Regions from separate parts of the Buttiauxella ferragutiae genome, predicted to be linked through region 2. Evidence: predicted binding sites of a transcription regulator. Region 2 holds the regulator's gene; each other region holds the start of a gene.
What was found. Region 2 encodes Fur, which represses iron uptake genes when iron is present. Its sites were predicted from a motif close to ATAATAATGAGAACNACTATCAA; they were not measured.

Region 1: a site for Fur is predicted at 1,701-1,723, ahead of ftnA (non-heme ferritin). Genes of this name have one in related genera too.
Region 3: a site for Fur is predicted at 1,135-1,157, ahead of zupT (zinc transporter ZupT). Genes of this name have one in related genera too.

Annotation. Positions count from the first base shown of each region.
Region 1 is NZ_CP093332.1:2,252,967-2,256,245, reverse strand. It holds gene MNO13_RS10375 (hypothetical protein) at 1-164, shown strand, start outside; gene MNO13_RS10370 (RpiB/LacA/LacB family sugar-phosphate isomerase) at 270-908, opposite strand; gene yecR (YecR family lipoprotein) at 1,299-1,643, shown strand; gene ftnA (non-heme ferritin) at 1,863-2,360, shown strand; gene MNO13_RS24345 (hypothetical protein) at 2,583-2,711, shown strand; gene MNO13_RS10355 (glucosamine inositolphosphorylceramide transferase family protein) at 2,801-3,279, shown strand, end outside.
Region 2 is NZ_CP093332.1:3,840,172-3,843,450, reverse strand. It holds gene chiP (chitoporin ChiP) at 1-462, shown strand, start outside; gene chiQ (ChiQ/YbfN family lipoprotein) at 510-839, shown strand; gene fur (ferric iron uptake transcriptional regulator) at 929-1,381, opposite strand; gene fldA (flavodoxin FldA) at 1,668-2,198, opposite strand; gene ybfE (LexA regulated protein) at 2,351-2,632, opposite strand; gene ybfF (esterase) at 2,768-3,279, opposite strand, start outside.
Region 3 is NZ_CP093332.1:4,499,759-4,503,037, forward strand. It holds gene MNO13_RS20700 (glutathionylspermidine synthase family protein) at 1-144, shown strand, start outside; gene ygiD (4,5-DOPA-extradiol-dioxygenase) at 183-971, opposite strand; gene zupT (zinc transporter ZupT) at 1,170-1,937, shown strand; gene ribB (3,4-dihydroxy-2-butanone-4-phosphate synthase) at 1,974-2,627, opposite strand; FMN riboswitch at 2,726-2,873, opposite strand; gene ubiK (ubiquinone biosynthesis accessory factor UbiK) at 3,008-3,279, shown strand, end outside.

The sequences.
Region 1 (3,279 bases), 1.6 Mb from region 2:
CGTTGCATAAACCGAGTCTGCATAACGGTGTGCAACAGCGCTGGCCCGAAGAGCCGCAAGCTGATATCAACCTTCAACACTGGGATGCAGAACACCTTGAAGCCGCGCGTCAGACGCAACAACACGCTGATATGCAGTCGCATCAGTTCGATAGCAGGAAGTAATGATAGGAATTGAGAAAGATCGCGCGTAAAGCGCCGGAAATTAGGCGGTATTGAAGCAAAAAAATACGGCCAGCAAAAACTGGCCGTATTTCATATTAATCATTATCAGGCAAGGATTTCGCGAACGAACGCTTCAATCTCTTTGTCCTGGCAATTTTCGAAGAAGCACTTCTGGAAACGCTCGCCGGTTACCGCGGTTTTCACCAGCTCAGGGTCGATAGAACGTAAGGTGTCCAGATAGTTTTCTTTCACTACAGCCGCTTTAACCTGGTTGAGGATGCCCGCGTTACGAACCTGTGGCTCTTTACGCTCGATTGGGTAGCCTTCGCCTTTACGGCCAGTGAATGCTTTCTCGAACATGTAACGGACGTTCAGCTCTGCACCCCAACCGAAACCTTTAGCGAATGCCAGTGACAGCGCGTTACCGTTGTTGATTTGAGCGAACAGGAAAGCATCGGCTGGATCCAGGCAGTATCCGCAAACCACACCTGGATGGATGTTCAGAGACATCATTGCGCCCTGACCTGTACCGCAGCCGGTCACAACAAAATCAACGGCTTTCGAGTTCAACAGAATGCTGGCCATAATACCGAGGTGGATGTAGGTCAGGTGGTGATCCTGCTCATCGCTCATACCGACGTTGTAAACCGGGTACTCTTTCTCAGCAGCAACCGCTTGCAACTCATTAAGAATGATTGCATTTTTGCCAGCCTGACTGTTTTCCATCATCAGTGCTATTTTCATTTCCGTCTCCTGATTGGGTCACGGGATTTCCCGCGGTGAATAGCTTGGGTATACCTTAACGATACTATCTGGCAAACATACTTTCAAATTTAATGAAATTTTGTTTTAAAAAATTAAGAGGTGCTCACACTTCTGAGTTTTGCCCGGTTACGCACTTCGCTTACCACCAGCGCAAAACCTCTCTCCAGCACACCCATGCTTGCTGTCAGAAATCTTCTGAAAACCGTTGGTGAATACCACAGTAATTACCCTTTGATATACGCCCGAAATTTAGGTTAAGAGATGGATTATTACTGACCTTAAATGCAATTACACAGCTTTATACTGTTGGTAATATTCTGTTTGGCAGCATGCTAAAATAAGAAGAAATATCTTTTGAGACTCAGCGTGATGAAAACAATATATTTAGTTTTAGTGACTGCGTTATTAAGCGGTTGCACCATGAATAAAACGCCACAACCCATCAAAGGGAGCGAAGTGGCAGGTGTTGTTCGTCTCGGGTTTGATATTGCGCCATTACAAAGAGCGAAAGTCGACACCTACGTTGCTCAGTCGGCTGCCAGCCACCAGTGTCAACAATGGGGGTATAGTGCGGCATTCCCTTATGGCGATCCGATCAAAACCTGCAGCCTGACCAGTGGCGCATTGTGCCTGAACCAAACCGTCACACTGGAGTACCAATGCAGGGGGAACGGAATGGAGAAGTACCTGAGAGATGAAATAGCCGTACAATAATTGAGCTTAACGCCTATATGGGTTGGGCAATAATTGTTGTTCAACCCTATTAATTAAATAACAATCATTCTTATTAGTATTAAGCTATTATTTATAAAAAAGAATAATATTAGCAACCATTCTCATTACAATAATATAATTAACAATTCCTTTGCATTATAGAAATAATAAAATTAAAGTAGCGCCATTGTTAATTATCTGATTCTCCTGGAGCGCATCATGCTTAAAGCTGAAATGATCGAAAAACTTAACGAACAAATGAATCTTGAGCTTTACTCTTCCCTGCTTTATCAACAAATGAGTGCCTGGTGCAGCTACCATAGCTTCGAAGGTGCAGCCGCTTTCCTGCGTCGCCATGCCCAGGAAGAGATGGAACACATGCAACGCCTGTTTGCTTATTTAACAGATACCGGAAGCTTGCCGCGCATCAATGCAATTCCTGCACCAGACCAGGATTACGATTCACTGGATAGCCTGTTTAACGCCACCTACGAACACGAACAGTTAATTACCCGTAAAATTAATGAACTGGCGCATGCGGCGATGACCTCTCAGGATTACCCAACCTTTAATTTCCTGCAGTGGTATGTTTCTGAACAGCATGAAGAAGAAAAACTGTTTAAATCTGTGCTGGATAAATTAAGTCTGGTCGGTAAAAGCGGTGAAGGCTTGTATTTCGTTGATAAAGAACTTTCTACACTAGATACTCAAGCTTAATAATAGCTAACCGGTAAGCATGCCTTATGTTTACCGGTTTTCATTAACCAAATCATCTCTTGATCTCCTCAATATTCTCTCGCTGATTTTCTCTCGTCAGGCATCTTATTAATCGCCTCAGTTATCTGGTAACTATTTGTTCATCAAGATCTTTCCCACAGCAAAGTTTGCCATGCTCGCTTGTAACCTCAAATAGGCATTTTTAAGAAAGGCGAATATTGCATGAGCGTCTATACTGCAAAACAGCAGCATTTCGTTGTTTGCTATCGGCGACAGCTAAGCCCAACTCAGCGGGCGGCAGTTAGCCAGAAAGCGGCATTGCGTCTCTTTGGTAACTATTTCTTACCGTAATTATAACCTTAAGCATGACTTATAATTTAAAATAGTACCTGTCATTTTCTTCCTGCATCTGGTGATTACTAACATGGACAAGATGATAAATGTTTAACAAAAACAATAAATTAATTAAAAAGTTATTTTTCCATGAATCATGGGACATCATGATCATTAAAAATGATACACATTCGTTTCCTGATAATACTCTGGATATTCTCAGCAATTCCAAAGCACAACTGCTTAATAAAAAATACACTTTTCAGGCCGACCCTTTTATTATCGAAAAAGACGATAAGCTGTATGTTTTCTATGAAGCATTTAGTTTCCTGAACTCTAAGGGATTCCTGAAGTGCCGTATTCTGAATAACCAACTGGAAGAGCTAGAAGATATCAAACTGGAAGGTTTTGACGATTTGAAATGTCACCTGTCATTTCCTTTTATGTTTAGCTCTGGCGACAAACTGTATATGATTCCGGAGTCATCAGAGAGAAAGGAAGTCATTCTTTTCCAATCTATTGAATTCCCTGGTCGTTGGGAAAAAGTAAAAGTATTACTTTCCAACGTCGAATATACCGATAATGT
Region 2 (3,279 bases):
GTCAAGGCTGATGGCCAGCAGGGCTACTTCCTGCAACGTATGACCCCAACTTACGCATCGTCAAACGGTCGTCTGGATATCTGGTGGGATAACCGTTCTGACTTCAACGCCAATGGTGAAAAAGCCATCTTCGCGGGTGCCATGTATGACCTGAGCAATTGGGATCTGGCTGGTTGGGCTGTAGGTGCTTCGTATGTTTACGCATGGGATGCAAAACCAAGCTCTAAACCAACCACTGACGGTTACTACGATGCTGACAATCGCCTGAAAGAATCGGCGTACAGCCTTGATGCGTTGTACACCATTCAGGATGGGCGCGCGAAAGGCACTCTGTTCAAACTGCACTTCACTCAATACGACAACCACTCCGACATCCCAAGCTGGGGCGGTGGTTACGGCAACATCTTCCAGGATGAGCGTGACGTGAAATTCATCGTCATCGCACCGTTCACCATCTTCTGATTCGATTCCGGGCGTGAAAGCGCCCGGTTTTATAAAGGATATCGAGCATGAAAAAAATCATTTTGGTTACGGTCATGGCTTTAGGTTTGAGCGCCTGCGCACAACCCTCTAAAACGGCACCGGAAGATACAAAACTGAAACAAGCCTATAGCGCCTGTATCAATACCGCAGAAGGGAATCCTGATAAAATTCAGGCCTGTCAGAGCGTGTTAAACGTGCTGGGTCAGGAAAAGGAACACCAGGAATTTGCGAAGAAAGAAACGGTGCGCACCCTGGATTATCAAAACTGTATTCAGGCCACTCGTACTGGTAACGACCAGGCGGTAAAAGCCAAGTGCGATAAAATCTGGCAAGAGATTCGTGCGAACAACAAGTAATCTGTGAATTCAGGCAATAAAAAAACCGGTGAGCTTCCTCACCGGTTTTTTTATACCTGACATCTGGTTCAGAATGTCAGATATGCGGATTACTTTTCGCTGATTTCGTGTGCATTCTCGTCGGTACGGCAATCACCTTCAGCGCAGTGACCGTAAAGGTACAGGCTGTGGTTGGTCAGACGGATGCCATGGCGTGATGCGATTTCACGCTGACGAGATTCAATTGAATCATCACTGAACTCAATAACTTTGCCGCAGTCCAGGCAAATCAGGTGGTCGTGGTGATGTTGTTGAGTTAACTCGAATACGGATTTGCCGCCTTCGAAGTTGTGACGAGTGACAATGCCTGCATCATCAAACTGGTTTAGTACACGATAAACTGTGGCGAGACCAATTTCTTCGCCCATATCAATCAGACGTTTGTATAAGTCTTCCGCACTGACATGATGGTTCACCGGACCCTGTAGCACTTCAAGGATTTTTAATCGCGGAAGCGTGACTTTCAGGCCGGCCTTCTTCAATGCGGTATTATTGTCAGTCATGCGGAAATTGTCCTGTTGCTTAACGGATCGCTCGGACTCAGGGTGAGCGTTAAGATGAATGCGTCTCATTATAGAACTGCAGATTCTAAATGGAAACCGCAAGTATTATTCATAATCAAGCTAAAAAATGGCGGCTGAGTCGCGATTTAATTGCCTTGTTAGCTATTTAGCCAGGGGGTCATTGTACAGGGACAAACCGAAAAGTTAAAAATTTGTAGCGATTATTTTAATCGGAATAATCTATCAATGTGACGCAACCCGTTTAAAAGCTGCGTCACATCCAGAATCAGGCGTTGATGATATCTGCCAGGTTCAGCTCGTCAGAAACTTGTTTGACCCATTTCTGAACGCGTTCAGCAGTCAGTTCTGGTTGACGATCTTCATCGATAGCCAGACCGACAAAGTGATCGTCGTCAGCCAGACCTTTAGAGGCTTCAAAATGGTAGCCCGCCGTTGGCCAGTGACCGACGATAGCAGCACCGCGTGGCTCAATGATGTCACGGATAGTGCCCAATGCGTCACAGAAGTATTCTGCATAGTCTTCCTGGTCACCACAGCCGAACAGGGCGACCAGTTTGCCGTTGAAATCAACTTCTTCCAGAGTCGGGAAGAAGTCATCCCAGTCGCATTGCGCTTCACCGTAATACCACGTTGGAATGCCGAGAAGCAGAATGTCGAAGCCTTCCAGGTCTTCTTTGCTGCTCTTAGCAATGTCATGCACCTCAGCAACGTCTTTACCGAGCTGTTTTTGAATCATCTTCGCGATATTTTCGGTGTTACCAGTGTCGCTGCCGAAAAAAATGCCTACGATTGCCATGAGTAAAATAACCTCTTGATACTTAATGGTATGGTGGCTGCTAATTGGCCACAGATAGGGCAATCATAGCAGAACACATTGCGGTGCGGAAACTGCTATCAGCCTGTTGTGCACAGACTGCAACATCGTATTCCGTGCATATAGCCTTTCAACTAACTGAGATGCTGCTTCAGTTGCGCGAGTAGAATCTCTTCAATCAACTCACTACGACTGATATTGCGCGCTTCAGCCAGATGATTTAGTGCATCTACTGCATCGTTATTGAGCTTCAGTTCCACTCGCTTCAGGCCGCGTACTTTATCGCGCTTGAGCTGGTTGCGTTTGTTGATACGCAGTTGCTCATCACGCGTCAGCGGATTAGTTTTTGGCCGCCCGGGGCGACGCTCGTCCGCGAACAGATCTAATGTAGTACGGTCCGTTTGTTCTTTTGCCATGATTAGACTACTGACAGGGAATTCAGGTGGCACGGAGCGGGGTGCTCTGGCGCATTTTAGCGCGCAATCATACATCAGCATGGCTTGCGCGCCAACGCGTTAGCTGCATCTAACAGCCAGTCGGTTTGTTTTTAATCAGTTTGCGGCACTTGCGTCGATAAAACGGTGGATTGCGCGCAAAACAGCATCAGGTTTTTCGGCGTGAACCCAGTGTCCGGCACCGGCAACCACATGAGCGCGCGCCTGAGGGAATTGCGCAAGCAGCGTTTCGCGGTGTGATTCGTCAACATAAGGGGATGCACCACCACGGATAAACAGTGCCGGTTCATTCCAGGTTGGGATAGCTTGCCAGCCGACAATATTCTCGTACTGTTCCCACAATACCGGAACATTAAACTTCCACTCGCCGTCAGCAAATGACTTCAGCAAGAATTGAATCACACCTTCTTCGTTCAGATGCTCACGCATCACCATAGCGGCTTGTTGACGTGTTTTCGCTCCACTACTACTGACTGCATTAATAGCCGCGAAAATTTCATCGTGACGGCGTACCTGATAATCCACCGGTGCAATGTCAATCAGCACCAGTTTATCAATGCGCTCAGGTGCAATAGCTGTCAGAGCCATCGCAACTTTACCGCCCATGG
Region 3 (3,279 bases), 660 kb from region 2:
CAGTTACCAAAATTTGGCGACAGTTATGTGCTGATCGGCAGTTGGCTTATCAACGATCAACCTGCAGGTATTGGTATTCGTGAAGATCGCGAGTTAATCACCCAGGATCTTTCACGCTTCTATCCGCATGTGTTCGTAGAATAATTGTTTCTCCCTCTTCCTAAAGGAGAGGGAGAAACATATCAGCCGATTTGTACCGAAAGCATACTCAACGATCCCATCTCTATGCCGTCTACAGGTAACGTAATCGGCTCTTTACCATCCCACGCTCCCAGAACATACAACAACGGCAGGTAGTGATCCGGCGTTGGGTTAGATAACGATCCGCCTTCATGATCTAAGAAGTTCACCAGCGGGTGCTCGTCGACCGGCCCAAGCCATGTGAGGTTGTCTTTAACGTATTGGTTAAACGACTCAGCCCATGGATATGGTGTGTTTTCGCCGTGCCAGCGTGCGGTTCTCAGGTTATGAACCACGTTGCCACTGGCAATCAGCATGATGCCTTGATCGCGCAGTGTTGCCAGTTTTCGACCCATCTCGAAATGCCAGGCTGCTGGTTTCGTGCTGTCGATACTCAGTTGCACCATCGGGATATCAGCATTGGGGTACATCTTGATCAATACACCCCAGGAGCCATGGTCAAACCCCCAGGCTTCTTTATCCTGCATTACTGGGACAGGTGCCAGAAGATCAACTAACTGCTGCGCCAGTTCAGGCGAACCCGGTGCCGGGTAATGCGTGTCATATAACGCTTGTGGGAAACCACCGAAGTCATGAATAGTTTTTGGTGTTTCCATCGCGGTGACACCCGTGCCTTTAGTGAACCAATGCGCTGAGACCACCACAATAGCTTTTGGCCGCGGCAAGGTTTCTCCCAAATGACGCCAGGCTTGGGTATAGTGATTATCTTCCAGCACGTTCATTGGGCTACCGTGTCCGAGGAATAGCGCAGGCATTCGTTGAGTTGTCATGGTGTGTCCTTTAATCAGGTCATTCAGTTTATGAAAACTACAGTACGCGCTTTTACACAATGAAGAACTCAGATAAGCATGATGAAGATCTTCAGGAAATTTGAATGTAAGCGATGTGTAAAGCTTCCCATCTGGCTCTCGATTTTTATCACACCGCCCATTAATATAAATGAGAATCATTATCAAAAGGAGCAATGAATGTCAGTACCCTTGATTCTGACCCTGTTAGCAGGGGGAGCCACTTTTATAGGTGCCTTTCTTGGCGTTATCGGCCAGAAACCTTCAAACCGTGTGCTGGCATTTTCTCTCGGTTTTGCAGCGGGAATTATGCTGCTTATCTCGTTAATGGAGATGTTACCCGCAGCACTTCACACACAAGGAATGTCACCCGTTTTAGGTTACGGCATGTTTATGTTGGGTTTGTTAGGCTATTTCGCTCTTGACCGCGCCCTACCCCATGCACATCCGCAAGATTTAATGGACAGTAAACCGCAGCCTCGCAATTTACGGCGTACCGCGTTGCTACTGACCCTCGGCATTAGTCTGCATAACTTCCCGGAAGGTGTTGCGACATTTGTGACGGCAAGCAGTAACCTGGAGTTAGGAATGGGGATTGCGCTCGCCGTTGCGTTGCACAACATCCCAGAAGGATTAGCGGTTGCAGGCCCGGTGTACGCGGCAACGGGATCGAAACGCAAAGCTATTTTCTGGGCAGGGATTTCGGGTCTTGCCGAAATTCTTGGTGGTGTGCTGGCCTGGCTGATTCTGGGCACAATGGTGTCGCCAGTCATCATGGCGGCTATCATGGCTGCCGTCGCAGGGATTATGGTGGCGTTATCGGTTGATGAACTGATGCCGCTTGCCAAAGAAATTGATCCCCATAACAACCCAAGTTATGGCGTGCTTTGCGGTATGGCGGTGATGGGGTTTAGTCTGACGCTGCTGCAAACCAGCGGCATTGGTTGAGGAGAAGCCCGGTTTAATCACCGGGCTTTTTGCATTTTAGCTGGCTTTGCGTTCGTGAGTCTGACGGTATTCCACCAGATCTTCAATTGTCACCACAGCCATATTGTGTTCACGTGCAAAGGTGATGCATTCAGGCGCGCGCGCCATGGTGCCATCATCGTTGGTCAATTCACACAACACACCTGCAGGTTTGAAGCCTGCCAGTGTCACCAAATCGATAGTGGCTTCTGTGTGGCCACCACGGGTTAACACGCCACCCGGTTGAGCGCGCAACGGGAACACGTGGCCCGGGCGGTTCAGGTCACTTGGTGTTGCGCCATCAGCAATCGCGGCACGCACCGTGGTAATACGGTCTGCGGCAGAAACACCGGTGGTCACGCCTTTTGCGGCTTCGATAGTCACAGTAAACCCTGTGCCATAAGCACTGGTGTTGTTCTCAACCATCATTGGCAATTCGAGTTGTTTACGGCGTTCTTCAGTCAGGCACAGGCAAACAATACCGCTACCGTGGCGAATGGTCAGAGCCATTTGCTCAACGGTCATGGTTTCGGCTGGGAAAATCATGTCGCCTTCGTTCTCGCGATCTTCATCGTCAAGAACCATTACCCCACGACCTTCGCGTAATGCTTCAAGAGCATGTTCCACGCGCTGGGAAGGAGTGCCAAATGCAGAAAGGAGCGTCTGATTCATGGTAAAAAAACCTCATTAAAATTATGGTTACCAGAATCAGGGCAGTCTTAGGAGCTAAAAAAATAACGTGTGCAAGCTTACTAAAGCTTGAGCTTAGTCGTTACTCTCTCCCATCCGGACTATAACCGTCGGCTCCGGAATTACACCGGATCTGCTGACCTCCAGATTGCTCTGGAGCGCTCGCGGGCTTTCAGCGTTCACTGATTTACCGCCGGTGGGGAGTTACACCCCGCCCTGAGAATAAGCAGACTTACTATAACGCCGATGATTTTCTCTGGCAACGCCAAACCTTAGAACATTTCGGGTTTCTAACCGGCCTCACAGGCATTACAATTAGTGTTAATCGCGCAAGACAATCCCGTAAGATTATGGAAGCCACTATGATTGACCCGAAAAAAATTGAACAGATCGCACGCCAGGTCCACGAGTCAATGCCGAAAGGGATTCGTGAGTTCGGGGATGATGTTGAGAAAAAAGTACGCCAGGTTCTGCAATCTCAATTAACCCGTCTGGATCTCGTTAGCCGTGAAGAGTTTGATGTACAGACTCAAGTACTGTTACGCACCAGAGAAAAACTGGCTTTGCTGGAACAACGTTTAACCGAACTGGAAAATCGTAGCGTTCAGGCGCCTGTTGTGACTCCGCCGACAGA